Regions from separate parts of the Candidatus Pelagibacter sp. HIMB1493 genome, predicted to be linked through region 2. Evidence: riboswitches for the same ligand, from Rfam matches in the RefSeq annotation. Region 2 holds a riboswitch; the other holds the start of a gene.

Region 1 (7,207 bases), 270 kb from region 2:
ATTTTTTTATTTCTCTTTTAGTCTAGGAAACAATTCGACAAAATTACAAGGTTTATGATTAATATCTAATTGATGTTTAAGGATACCGTCCCAAGCATCTGTTACTCCTCCTGAGGATCCTGGTAAGGCAAATATATATTTACCATTTGATAGAACTGCACAAGCTCTAGATTGAATTGAAGACGTACCAACTGTTTTTAAACTAATAGTCCTAAAAACTTCGCCAAATCCTGGAATATGTTTATCTGCTATTTCATCAACAGCTTCGGGTGTAATATCTCTTCCAGTTAAACCTGTGCCACCAGTTGTAATGATAACATCAATATCTTTATGATTAGTCCAGTCTTTTAGAATTTTAACTATATCTCCTTTATTGTCTTTACAAATTTTTCTGTCAATTAATTGATGATTGGCCTCTTTAATTTTTTCAACCAAGATCGCACCAGATTTATCGTTATCAATTGTTCTTGTATCTGTTACAGTTAGTAAAGCTATATTTACAATCATAAATAAATTTTTTTAATGATTATACTTACAATATTTTTTTTTATAACTGCAGTATTATATTCAAGTATAGGATTTGGTGGTGGCTCTACTTACCTTGCATTACTTTTAATTTGGGATGTCCCTTACTATATTTTTCCAATTTTAGCTTTGATTTGTAATATTATTGTAGTTTCTGGAAATTCTATAAATTTTTTAAAATCTAAGAATATTAATTTTAATTTACTTTGTCCTTATTTAATTGGTTCTATACCTTTTGCTTTTATCGGAGCATCTATCTCAATTGAAAAAAATTTATTTGAGATTTTACTTTTCTTCATTTTAATATTAGCTGGAATTTTTTTACTTATTGAAAGCAAATCTTTTAACAAACAAGAAATTGTTATTAAAAAAATACCCCTAGTTTTATCAATATTAATAGGATCAATAATTGGTTTTATATCTGGTTTAGTTGGAATTGGTGGTGGGATATTTTTAAGTCCTATACTATTTTTGATGAAAGCAGGGCTTCCAAAACATATAACAAGTACTGCATCCTTGTTTATTTTAGTGAATTCAATTTTTGGTATAGGTGGACAATTAACAAAGGAAATAGTTTTTAATGAATTTTTAAATTACTGGCCACTATTTATTGCTGTCTTAATTGGTGGTCAAATTGGAAGTTTTTTAAATATAAAATTCCTATCTAACAAAATATTAGCCCTGATGACTGCATTCTTAGTAATTTTTGTTGCTATAAGGATGGGCATAACACTTATAGCATAAGTTGAATTAATTATTTTTTGATATATTTAATCTCTCATGAAAAATTTTAAACCATTTGGGCCTTCAATAGGAAAATCTTAAATTTCTAAAAAATTTTTAGAAAAAATTAACAAGGAAGTTGTTACAAAAATCTTCTCAAAATCAAATGATTATAGTCCAAAACTAGCAAGTCAAATTAGAAAAGAAGTTCAAATTTCTAAAAGTTTTATAAAAAAAAATTTGGAAAAAGAATTAATAAAAAATATTAAAATTTTTCTAAACAAAGAAAATATTAAAAAAATTAAAGAAATTAAAATTTTAAACCTATGGGTCGTTAGCCAATACAAAAATGAGTACAATCCTATGCATTATCATGAAGGAGATTTATCAGGTGTTGGTTATTTAAAAATTCCAAAACATATGACAGAAAATAAAAATGTTAAAAATAAAACAATAAAAACCAATGGTACGATTGACTTTATTAATGGGCAAAAAGCTTTTCTTTCAAAAAGTATTTTTAATTTGATACCAAAAACAGGTGATCTTTTAATATTTCCCAATTACTTAATGCATACAGCCTACCCATTTAATATTGAGGAAGAAAGAAGATCATTTTCTTTCAATGCTAAAATAATTTTTAATAAATAATTTACAAATTTTAATAATATTATATAAATCTAATTGCCGATTTGATCCTATTGCGGGCATAAACTGCTAAAATGGAAATTCCCAATAGATCTAATTAGCAAGGTAGTTGAACTATATTGTGCACCTGCATGTAGCTTAAGCACTAAAAAAGTGAGGATAAGATGGATAAAAATTTTTTTAAAACAACAAAAATTTTAGATGGTGGAATGGGTCAAGAATTATTGGCCAGAGGTATGGAGCCCAAGGGAACTTTGTGGAGTGCAAATGCTTTAATTGAGGAAAAATACCACGACTTAATACTTAATATTCATAATGATTTTATTAAATCTGGAGCTGATGTAATTGTAACTACAACTTTTACAACGAGAAGAAAAAGATTGAGAGAAAATGGAATAGAAGATCAATTTAAATTCTTAAATCAGAAAGCCTGTGAAATTGCACAAAAAGCTAAATTAAATAATCCACGCATTAAGATTGCAGGAGGACTCCCGCCTCAAGATTTGACATATGAAGAAGACAAGAGAAGTGAAAAAGAAATCACAAAGGATCATTCAGAATTAGCAGAATTACTAAACCCCTCAGTAGATTTTTTCTATTTTGATGTCTGGAGCAGTATCAAAGAAATTAGATGTGGAATAGAAGCTATTAAGAAATTTAATAAACCGTACTTAGCTGGGGTTCATATTTCTGAAGGAAACTCTTTACCAAGTGGAGAAAAAATTTCTGAAATTAATTCAATAATTACTGAAAATTGCCTAGGAGTAATTCTAGCATGTGTTTCGCCTGAAAATTATGAGAATAATTTAGATGAAATTCAAAAACTTAATGTTCCATTTGGTTTCAAATTAAATGGATTTATCACAACTAAACCAACAGGTGGTTATACTTCTCAGTATAAAGAAAATGATGGATCGAACCCCAATAGTTTTTTAGGTCAAAAAAAAGATTTAGATCCTGAAAAAATATCAATTTTTGCAAAAAAATTTAAAGAAAATGGAGCCACTATTCTTGGAGGATGTTGTGAAACTCGGCCTTCACATATAGAGGCAATAAAAAATATTATTTAAATTTTGTACCTTTTCTTACAAAATAGATACCTATAATAACTGCTATCAATGAAATTATAACTTTCGTTGTTATTAATTCTTTTAAAAAGATATAACTTAAAATGGTACCAAATATTGGAATTAAATAAGATACTTGAGATTGAAAAATTAAACCATTGTTAACTAAAATTCTAAATCTCAATAACCAAGCAATTCCAGTAGATACCAACCCAAGATAAATAACTGAAATAGTAGAATCTAATCTTGGAACAGTTTTCCAAGGTTGTTCAATCAAACATACTAAAGGTAATAATATAATAGTAGCCCAAATCAAAATTGAACTGGTTACATTTTCATTTTTTTTCTTACTTATTTTTAATGTTAAAAGACCTCCAATTACATAACAAGTAGCACCTAACAAAATTAATAATGCTGAAGTAAAGTTATTTTCATTAATTAATAAATTATCTGAAAATAAATAAACTATTCCTGAAAATCCAATTAGAACTCCTGTTGTTCTAATTAAATTAAATTTTTCATTTTTGGTGTAAAAATGTCCTAGCACTACTGAGCTAAGTGAAGTTGATGACATTAAAATTGCTGCTAAGTTACTTTGAACAGATTTAACTCCATATGCTATTAAAAAAAATGGAGCTACTAAATTTATAAATCCAATCATTGCAAACCAATACCAATCTTTTGAAAATGCCTCGATTTTAATTTCTTTGTAAAAGCAAAGTAGTAAAACTGGAATTGAACCAAAAAAAACTCTTAGAAATGCAATTGTAACAGGACCAAATGAATAGGTTGCAATTTTAATATTAAAAAAAGCAGATGCCCAAATCAACGCTAACAACGTTAATAAACTATAATCAATTAGTTTTGGTTCTCTCATTCAATAATATCTTCTGGTGATCCGTTTGTTATTTCAATTAACTTATTATAATTTATTTTGAAAACAGCATTTGGATGTCCAGCTGCTCCAAATATATCTGGGAATCTCTCTAGACTTTTATCAATAAAGATTTTACATTGCTTTAAGTGACCTACTGGTGACACTCCTCCAATTGTATATCCAGTATTTTCTTTAACAGCTTCTGGGGATGCCATGGACACGTCTTTTTCATTAAGAATTTTTTTTAACTTATTTAATGAGCAACGCTTGTCTCCGGATACCAAGCTTAATATATAGTTGTCACCTGCCCTAAAAAGTAAACTTTTAACAATAGCACCAACATTGCAACCCAAAGCTGTAGCAGCATCATTGGCTGTTCTTGCTGTTTTTTCTAAGACGATAACATTTAAATTTTGATCGAATGTTTTAAGAGCTTTTTCTGCCCTTTTTACCGGTTCTTTATTTAGTATTGATTCCATTGAATTTATAAAATTCCCTAATTTGATTGAGTAGATACACTACTTATGTAAAAAATGCATAGGTGTTATTTATTAAATAAGCATTATTTTTTAACTTTTTTTTGCTAATTAGGCTCCATCAAAATTACATAGGAGACAAAATGAGTGCAGAAAACGTTTTAAAATTTATTAAAGAGAAAGAAGCAGAATTTGTAGATCTAAGATTTACTGATCCAAGAGGAAAACTTCAACATTTAACTATGGATGCATCAATAGTAGATGCTGACATGCTTAATGAAGGAGTGTTTTTTGATGGTTCATCTATTGCTGGATGGAAAGCAATTAACGAATCTGACATGATTTTAAAACCTGATACTGCAAGAATGTTCATGGATCCTTTCACGTCTCATAATACTGTAGTTTTGTTCTGTGATATTTTAGATGCAATCAAAAAAGATCCTTACGAAAGAGATCCAAGAGGAGTTGCAAAAAAAGCAGAGGAATATTTAAAATCATCAGGTATTGGTGATAAAGCGTTTTTTGGACCTGAGCCAGAATTTTTTGTTTTTGATGATGTAAGAATTAAAAATGATATGAATGAAAGTGGATTTAAAATAGATAGTAAAGAAGGTCCATATAATTCAGGTAAAGAATATGAAAATGGAAATATGGGTCATAGACCTCAAATTAAAGGGGGTTATTTCCCTGTGCCACCTGTTGATAGTGAGCAAGATATGCGTGGTGAATATTTAAAAAACTTAAAAGAAGTTGGTATCAAAGTTGAAAAACACCACCATGAAGTTGCTCCAAGTCAACATGAACTTGGTATGTATTTTGGAACTTTGGTTGACCAAGCAGATAACGTTCAACTTTATAAGTATGTAGTTCAAATGGTAACACATTCATTTGGGAAAACTGCAACCTTCATGCCAAAACCAGTTGCAGGTGATAATGGTTCAGGTATGCATATTCACCAATCTATTTGGAAAGGTGATACTCCTGTATTTTCAGGTGAAGCATATGCAGGACTTTCAGAAACTGCATTACACTATATTGGTGGAATTTTAAAACATGCTAAAGCGATTAATGCTTTTGCTAACTCTACAACAAATAGTTACAAAAGATTAATCCCTGGTTTTGAAGCTCCAGTATTATTAGCTTACTCTGCAAGAAACAGATCGGCATCATGTAGAATTCCAATTACTTTAAGTAAAAAAGGTGCAAGATGTGAAATTAGATTTCCAGATGCAGCAGGTAATCCTTACCTAACGTTTGCAGCAATGTTAATGGCAGGTATTGATGGAATTAAAAATAAAATACATCCAGGTGAGTCTTTTGATAAAGATTTATATGAATTGCCACCAGAAGAAGTAAAAGCTATACCAACCGTTTGTGGATCTTTAAGAGAAGCAATGGAAAGTTTAGATAAGGATAGAGAGTTTTTAACTCAAGGTGGTGTATTTACTGACGACCAAATCGATGCTTATATAGCTCTTAAGTTTGAGGAAATTCATAAATTTGAACACGCACCTCATCCTGTAGAGTTTGAGATGTATTACAGTAGTTAATTTTTAATTACTGTCTGGTTGTTGCAATTGTATCTTTGTTAATACCTTTTTTAACAACGTAATCTTGAGTACCGTTTGCACCGGTCTCAACTTCTTTACGTAAATCTTTAAAGAATGTTCTTTCTTTAATTGTATCTTTTAGGTTTTTAACAAGATTTTTAAATTCAAATTTGTTCATACCTAAATATATATACTAGGTATGCGTATGATGCAATACTGATATGCGTTAAATGGGAATATTCAACTTTTGCTAGATTTTAAAGGATTCCCCGCATCCACATCTTTCTGTTTCGTTGGGATTATTAAATACAAACGAAGAAGATAGCTCTTCTTTTTTGTAATCCATTTCTGTTCCAAGCAAATACATAATAGCTGCAGAATCGACAAATACTTTCACACCTTTTTCCTCAATGACTTCATCATTTGGATTTACTTCTTTGGTATACTCCATGACGTAAGACATGCCAGCACAACCCCCTGATTTAACTGAAACTCTTACACCTAAAGAGTCTTTTTCTGCATTAGACATAATTTCTTTAATTCTTTCCACAGCATTATCACTTAATTTAATAATTGGATTCATTATAAATTTAACTCCAGTTTTGCAGCTTCTGACATCATGTCCTTATTCCAAGGTGGGTCCCAAACTAATTCAAGATCAACGTCCTCAATACCCTCAACTTGCATTGCGCCATCTTTAACTTCTTTAGGTAAACTTTCAGCAACTGGACAATTAGGAGTAGTCAAAGTCATTTTAATTTTTGCAAATTTATCATCCTCAACTTTAATATCATAAATCAAACCTAGTTCATAAATATTCACTGGTAATTCAGGATCATAAATTTTTCTAATTTCTTCAATAATTTGATCTTTTTTAGACATAATTAATTTTCTGTTTTAACCTCATCAGTTTTATTATCAAAAGCTGAGACTAGTGTATGCCAAGATAGTGTGGCACACTTTACTCTCATTGGATATTGTTTTACTCCAGATAAACACATTAGTTTTGTTTTTTCATCTTCTTTAAGATTTTCTGATTTAAGCTCAGGATTTTCTTTAATCATCCCCAAAAAATCTTCAACAATTTCTTTTGCTTCATTTTCATTTTTGCCTTTAATTAAATCAGTCATTATTGATGCAGAAGCCATGGAAATTGCACAACCACTACCTTCAAATGAAATATCTTCCACAATTCTTTGACCATTTAATTTTAAATAGACATGAACGTTATCACCACACAGTGGATTGTTACCTTTGGCATCTTTATTAAAATCTTCTGTCTTACGAAGGTTTCTTGGATTTTTTCCATGCTCTAAAATTATTTCTTGATATAATTCTTTTAAA
Region 2 (7,207 bases):
AACAATCGTCCAAGCAGATGCATTTAAAATTATAGCCTTCACAACTGAAAGATATATCTTAATAGAAGTATTTTAAAGCAAAGAATACGACTATTGGAACTGTAATAAATGACATTAATGTAGAAACAACAATAGTGCTGGCGATGTTATCTACTATTTCTTTTGGGGAATACATTGATCCGATTAAATAATTTAAAATAGCGCTTGGCATAGCAGATTGAATTAAAATTACACCTGCACCAAATCCAGAAAGATCGAAAAAAATTATAATTAAAAAACCAATCACGGGTCCAATGATTACTCTTCCAATAGAGGCAATTATTGCATTAGTGAAAGAAAAAACTTTTAATTTTGTTAATGCAATTCCTAACGACATTAATATTAAAACAATTGCTGTATATGTTAACAATTCAGTTAGATTAATAATTGCCTTGGGCATCTCCAAGTCAAAATAAATAAAAGTAACTGAAAATATAATTGCATAAAAAGGTGGATTTTTAATTAAAATATTAAAGTCAAATTTTCTGTCGGCTAGAAACACTCCTAATGTAAAGTGAAGTAAAATTATAAGCGAAGATATTGATGCAGCTATTCCTAAACCTTGTGAACCATAAGCAAAAAGACAAATGGGAATACCCATGTTTCCATTATTAGGAAGAAGAAAAACTGGAATTTCTCTAATAATATCTTTAGTTTTTAATAGATATAAAATAATTAACCCTGTTAAACCAAAACCAGCAATAGCAATTAAATAATAAATAAAATAACTAGTATATTGTTCAAATGTTATACCTGTAGATGTAATAGAATATATAACCATTGCAGGTGTACCAACATTTGAGGCAAAAGTAGTTATAAAAGAATTATCAAAATCTGGTTTTTTCTTACCAAGATAATATCCAATCCCAACAACAAAAAATACAGGAAATAATACTTCAATAAGTTTGAAATATATTTCCATTAATCAAGCAATCTAATTAACGTAGGTGATTTTAAGATATTCTTATTTTTGCTAAATATAGATAAACAGCTATTACAATTTAATTCTGTGGTTTTATGAGTAACTATTACGATGGTAGCTTTATTATTTTTTTTATCTGGAGTTTGGATTAATCTTTTGACAGAAATTTTATATTTAGCTAAACGATTGGTTATTTGAGATAAAACGCCTGGTTTATCTTTAACTTCAAATCTTAAATATAAAGAATTAACATAATTATTTACGTTGTAAGTCTTTAAAGTTTTAAGCTTATTTACACTTACACCAAATGGCTTTTTAATGTTTCCTCTTAAAATAGATAATAAGTCAGATAATAAAGATGACGAAGTAGGACCTGGTCCAGCACCCTCCCCTTGTAATACACTTTCTCCTACTGGTTTACCATTAAGGATCACAGCATTCATTACTCCATTTACATTACCAATATATGATTTTTTACTTACAAGACATGGATGAACAGTTTCAAAAAGTTGATTATTTTTGAGTTCAGAGATACCCAGTAGTTTAATTCTTAAATCTAATTGATTTGCAATTTTAATATCTTTTAAATCAATTTTTTCTATTCCTTCCATTAAACATTTTTTATTTGATATTTTACTATTAAAAGCCAAAGCGGATAAAATTCTCACTTTTGCAAATGCATCAAAACCATTTAAATCTAATTTTGGATTTCCTGGTTCGGCATATCCAAGCATTTGAGCTTTTTTCAAAACATCAGCAAAATTTTGCTCAGAATTTTCCATCTCTGACAATATATAATTTGAAGTACCGTTTAAAATTCCATAAACTTTAGATAATTTATTTGTAGCTAATCCCTCTTTAATAGATCTCAATATCGGTATCCCGCCAGCAACAGATGCTTCGAATTCTAAATTGACATTATTTTTTTCAGCTAGTTTTGCTAAATTATTTCCATGTTTTGAAATTAAAGCTTTATTTGGAGTTATTACATGGATTTTATTCTTTAACGCAGTTTCAACTAATTTTTTAGAAACCCCATCTGATTGTCCAATTACTTCAAATAATATATCAACTTTTTCTTTTTTAAAAATTTCAAATGGGTTTTTGTAAAAAATTTTTCTATTAATTTTATATTTTCTTCTTTTATTTATATTTTTTGCAGAAATAGCTACTACATTAACTTTTTTGCCTGTTTTAAGCTCAATATCTTTTTTTTTGACAATTAGTTCATTAAACAAATAATTACCAACTTGACCAAGTCCAACAACTGCAACATTCACAATATTATTCATTTGCTTATATCTGGATATTTACTTTTTTTAGTATAGTCATCTATATAAATCTCATATTCTTCTAATGTCATTTTTGTTATATCGTCTGACTTTTTAAGTATTTCAGTTATTTTTTTTTGATTTTTTTTATTTTCAGCAGGATGTTCTGTCCAATACTGAGAATCTTTATTTAAAGAGCAATTACATAAAAAAATTAGAAAAATAATTAACAAATATTTCATTTTAAAGCAGTTCTTTCAGGAAAATTAAATTTATTATTTAAATTTTGAACAGCCTGACCTGCTCCACCTTTGATTAAATTATCTATTGCAGAAATAATGATTATTTTGTTTTTATATTTTGATTTACACACTGTGATAAAGCAATTGTTTGTATTGATAACATCATTTGTACTCAAAAGTTTATCAGAATCTAATATTTTAACAAAATTTTCTCCCTTATAAGACATCTCAAGTGTTTTGATGATTTTTGATTGATTAACATTTTTTTCTAAATCTAAATAAATTGTACTTAATATGCCTCTAAACATTGGAGATAAATGTGGAGTAAAACTAAATTGAAAATTTTTATTTGTAAATTTACTTAAAAATTGATGAATTTCAGAATTGTGTCTATGAAAACCGACACCATAAGCACTTAAAGATTCGTATAAATTCTTGTCTTTATATTTTTTATGAACTCCTCTACCGGCACCAGAATATCCAGATTTTGAATCAATAATTATATTGTCTAATTTAACTAATTTTTTTTTAATTAGCGGAACAAGAGGTAATAATATTGATGTTGGATAACATCCTGGACATGAAATAATATTGTGATTTTTTAATTCATCACGATTTATTTCTGGTAAACAATAAATGCTTTTCTTCTGTAGTTTTGGAGCTCGATGTATTTGTTTATACCATTTTAAATAATCATTAGCTTTTTTTAATCTAAAATCTGCCGCTAAATCAATTAGAGTAATATTATCATTAAGTTTTTTTGCTATATCTTGAGCCTCACCATTTGGTAGAGCTGTAAAGACAACATCAATACCATTTAATAATTTAGGATTAAATTTTACAATTTTAGGTAATTTTTTTTTTGATAGAGATTTGTCATAATAAGAAATATTTTTTCCAACAGACGAATTTCCACATAGATATTTAATATTAATATATTTGTGGTTAATTAATAACTTGATTAATTGAACACCAATATATCCTGTAGATCCGGCAACTAATGCATTAAGCTTAGGCATTTTTTATTATAGCAGTTTAAATTGTAAAAAAAATTATCTTTTAGAAAACTGAAAGCTTCTTCTAGCTTTTCTTCTACCAGGTTTTTTTCTCTCAACAGCTCTAGAATCTCTGGTTGTAAGCTTTTCAGTTTTCAATGTTGTTTTTAAATTTTCATCAAAGAGAACCAAAGCTTTAGAAATACCATGAACCATTGCTCCAGCTTGACCTGTAGGTCCGCCACCTTTTACACTACATCTAACATCATAATCTGTAGCTTGATTTATAATTTCAAAAGGTCTTGTAATTTGCATTTTGTGAATTTCATCAGCAAAATACTCATTATATAATTTGCCATTAACATAAATTTTACCAGAACCTTTTTTTAACCAAACTTTTGCTATTGAAGTTTTTCTTCTACCTGTCGCGTACTTACTATCTTTAAAGTCTAACTTTAATTTAGGAGTTTTTGTGTTTGATTGTACGTTTTCCATATTAATTTCTTGCAATGTTTTTATTGTTTAGTTTATCTAATTCTATAACTTTTGGGTTTTGTGCAGCATGAGGATGCTCACTTCCAGAATAAATTTTTAATTTTGTTAGTTGTTTTCTACCCAAAACACCACCAGGCAACATTCTTTTAACTGCTAATTTCAAAGTTTCTCCAGGTTTTTTTTCATGAAGTTTTTCTGGTGTAGTAACTTTAATTCCACCAGGATGTCCTGTGTGTCTATAGTACTTTTTGTTTTGAAACTTCTTGCCAGTAAATTTTGCTTGTTCGATATTTTTTACTACAACAAAATCTCCATCATCCATGTGAGGTGTATAAGTAGTCTTATTTTTGCCTCTAATAATATTAGATACAACAGTCGCTAATCTTCCAACAACTGCATTTTTTGCGTCAATCTCGTACCAAGATGATGTAACTTGATCTTTTTTTGTGAATTTTGTCATTGTGCGAGGATTAATACTATTAAATTATTCAAAGTCAATTTTATATTTAGCTTGTAAAACATAACTAATATGCTATTTATCTCTTGCCGATTTGATCCTATTGCGGGCATAAAACTGCTAAAATGGAATTTTCATTAAATTTTAAATCGGTAGGCATTTGAACTGTATTGTGCGCCTTGCATAAAGCAAAAGCACTAAAAAAGGAGTAAAAATGAGTACAAAAAGAAATAATCCAGAAACTATTGCGATACATGGTGGAGACTACAGAAGTGATCCAGCTACAAATTCAGTAGCAGTTCCAATTTATAGAACAACCTCGTATCAATTTAATAACACTGAACATGCAGCTAATTTATTTGCGTTAAAAGAGTTTGGAAACATCTATACACGAATAATGAATCCAACTAACGATGTGTTGGAAAAGAGAATCGCTGCGCTTGAAGGTGGTCTTGCAAGTTTAACTGTAGCATCTGGGCAAACCGCTTCTACTTTTGCAATATTAAACGTTGCTCAAGCTGGAGATAATATTGTTAGTTCAACAGATCTTTATGGTGGAACAGTTTCTTTATTTACGCATACTTTAAGTAAGCTTGGTATAGAAGTAAGATATGCAGATCCTTCAGATCCAAAAAACTTTGAAAAAGCAATAGACGATAAAACTAGAGCTTTTTATGGAGAAACATTACCAAACCCATATTTAAGAGTTTTTCCAATTAAAGAGGTTTCAGATATTGGTAGAAAATATAACATTCCATTAATCTTAGATAACACTGCTGCCCCTGTAATTTGTAAACCAATTGAACATGGTGCTGCTGTGGTTGTTTATTCTTTAACAAAATATATAGCAGGCCATGGAACAGTAGTTGGGGGTGCACTAGTAGATGGTGGAAATTTTGATTGGACAGCAGATCCAAAAAGACAGCCACTATTTAATGAACCTGATGCAAGTTATGGAGGTGTTGTTTGGGGTAAAGCTGTGCCCGAATTAACAGGTGCAAATGTTGCTTTTGCAGTTAGAGCAAGAGTGACCCTATTAAGAGATTTAGGATCAGCTCTTTCTCCAGATAATGCATTTGGTGTTATACAAGGACTTGAAACAGTTGCTTTAAGAATGAAACAACACTGTGATAATGCTGCAAAAGTTGTAGAGTACTTAAAAAATCATAAAGCTGTTGAGAGAGTAATTTATTCCACTGAACATAATGAAGAGATATCAAGTCGAGCAAAAAAATATCTTAAAAATGGTAATGGTGCTTTAGTTGGTATTGAATTGGCTGGTGGTATCGAAGCTGGTAAAAAGTTCATTGAGGCTTTAAAAATGTTTTATCACGTTGCAAATATAGGTGATGCTAGAAGTTTAGCAATACACCCAGCAACAACTACTCACAGTCAATTAAATGATGATGAATTAGCTGCTTCAGGTGTAACGCCAGGATATGTTAGACTTTGTATTGGTTTAGAACATATTGATGATATCATTGATGATTTAGATCAAGCTTTAGACAAATCATCAAAAGGTAATTTAAAAGCAGTTAGTTAATTTTATTTATATGTCTACAAATAGAAATTAATTAATTTGTCTTTTATATTTTGAGATAAATATAAAATACAAAGTTGAAAGTATTATCAAAATAGAATTTATCTGGTGTAAAGATGCAAATAACATTTTTACTCCAGATAAAATAGTTATCACTCCAAGTAAAATTTGAAATGCCAAAGTCAAACCAATTAAAGTAATAGGTTTGTATAATTTTTTGTTTCCAGTATTAATTACTTTAAAGAGGATTAGGGCATAAATGACCATAATTAAGTATGCTAAATTTCTATGTATAAATTGAACAATAGAAGGATTATCAAAAACTTTTAAATTCAAAAGCTCTTTAAAACTACTATCATCAGGAAAATAATTAACACCCATCAATGGCCATGTGTTATAAATTTTACCAGCATCCATACCAGATACAAAAGCGCCTATAATTAATTGCAAAAATAATAAAACTAAAAAAATTTTTAATAAAAAAAGATTAATAGAAACTGTTTGATTTGAAGAGGATGATAACTTTAAAAATTGCCAATATACAATTGATAAAATGATAAAAGCTGTTACCAAATGTATTGCTAGCCTATAATGACTAACATCAATTCTTTCAACTAATCCACTAGATACCATGTACCAACCTAAAAATCCTTGAAAACAAACCAGTAAAAAAATAAGTCCGTATTTTTTTATAATCCAAACTCCTTGTTTTACTGAAAAATAAACCATTGGGAGTAATACGGTTAAACCAATTATTCTCCCTAACTGCCTGTGTCCCCACTCCCACCAGAATATTACTTTGAATTCATCAAGAGTCATATTGAAATTTTGTTGGCTGTATTCAGGAATTGTTTTATATAAACTAAAATATTCCAACCATTTTTCATTTTTAAAAGGAGGAAAAAAACCTAAAAATAATTCCCAAGTAGTAATTGATAAGCCAGAGTCAGTTAATCTAGTCAAGCCTCCGACTAATATTATTAAAGAAATTAAAACTAGTAATGATAGCATCCACAATTTAAGTTGATTATTTAAATGATTATTCTCACTGTACATGCTCAGATAAATATAATAATTATTAAGTATTCCAATAAATTAAATGTCGCCAAATAATAAAAAAAAACTAGATTTAATAAGAGTTAAGCTAGATAAATTAGATAATAAACTGTTATCACTTATAAAATATAGAACAAAGCTAGTTGAGGAAGTTTTAAAGCTTAAAGAATTTAAAAAAGAAATCGTAGAT

Evidence for each region. A riboswitch is a leader RNA that binds a small molecule or an ion and turns the genes downstream of it on or off. The one in region 2 is predicted to bind S-adenosylmethionine.
Region 1: another riboswitch for S-adenosylmethionine. It lies ahead of ACTTBK_RS03875 (homocysteine S-methyltransferase family protein); the one in region 2 lies ahead of ACTTBK_RS02340 (O-acetylhomoserine aminocarboxypropyltransferase/cysteine synthase family protein).

The regions. Positions count from the first base shown of each region.
Region 1 is NZ_JBNAIP010000001.1:708,186-715,392, forward strand. It holds gene ACTTBK_RS03855 (YqaA family protein) at 1-26, shown strand, start outside; gene ACTTBK_RS03860 (molybdenum cofactor synthesis domain-containing protein) at 7-507, opposite strand; gene ACTTBK_RS03865 (sulfite exporter TauE/SafE family protein) at 523-1,269, shown strand; gene ACTTBK_RS03870 (putative 2OG-Fe(II) oxygenase) at 1,489-1,896, shown strand; SAM riboswitch class V at 1,988-2,050, shown strand; gene ACTTBK_RS03875 (homocysteine S-methyltransferase family protein) at 2,058-2,963, shown strand; gene ACTTBK_RS03880 (DMT family transporter) at 2,956-3,837, opposite strand; gene ACTTBK_RS03885 (YbaK/EbsC family protein) at 3,834-4,316, opposite strand; gene glnA (type I glutamate--ammonia ligase) at 4,457-5,863, shown strand; gene ACTTBK_RS03895 (hypothetical protein) at 5,871-6,041, opposite strand; gene ACTTBK_RS03900 (HesB/IscA family protein) at 6,114-6,446, opposite strand; gene ACTTBK_RS03905 (SUF system Fe-S cluster assembly protein) at 6,446-6,745, opposite strand; gene sufU (Fe-S cluster assembly sulfur transfer protein SufU) at 6,748-7,207, opposite strand, start outside.
Region 2 is NZ_JBNAIP010000001.1:440,335-447,541, reverse strand. It holds gene ACTTBK_RS02375 (DMT family transporter) at 1-42, opposite strand, end outside; gene ACTTBK_RS02370 (AEC family transporter) at 59-961, opposite strand; gene ACTTBK_RS02365 (homoserine dehydrogenase) at 961-2,253, opposite strand; gene ACTTBK_RS02360 (hypothetical protein) at 2,250-2,474, opposite strand; gene argC (N-acetyl-gamma-glutamyl-phosphate reductase) at 2,471-3,493, opposite strand; gene rpsI (30S ribosomal protein S9) at 3,527-3,964, opposite strand; gene rplM (50S ribosomal protein L13) at 3,966-4,424, opposite strand; SAM riboswitch class V at 4,567-4,633, shown strand; gene ACTTBK_RS02340 (O-acetylhomoserine aminocarboxypropyltransferase/cysteine synthase family protein) at 4,636-5,964, shown strand; gene ACTTBK_RS02335 (COX15/CtaA family protein) at 5,992-7,017, opposite strand; gene ACTTBK_RS02330 (chorismate mutase) at 7,061-7,207, shown strand, end outside.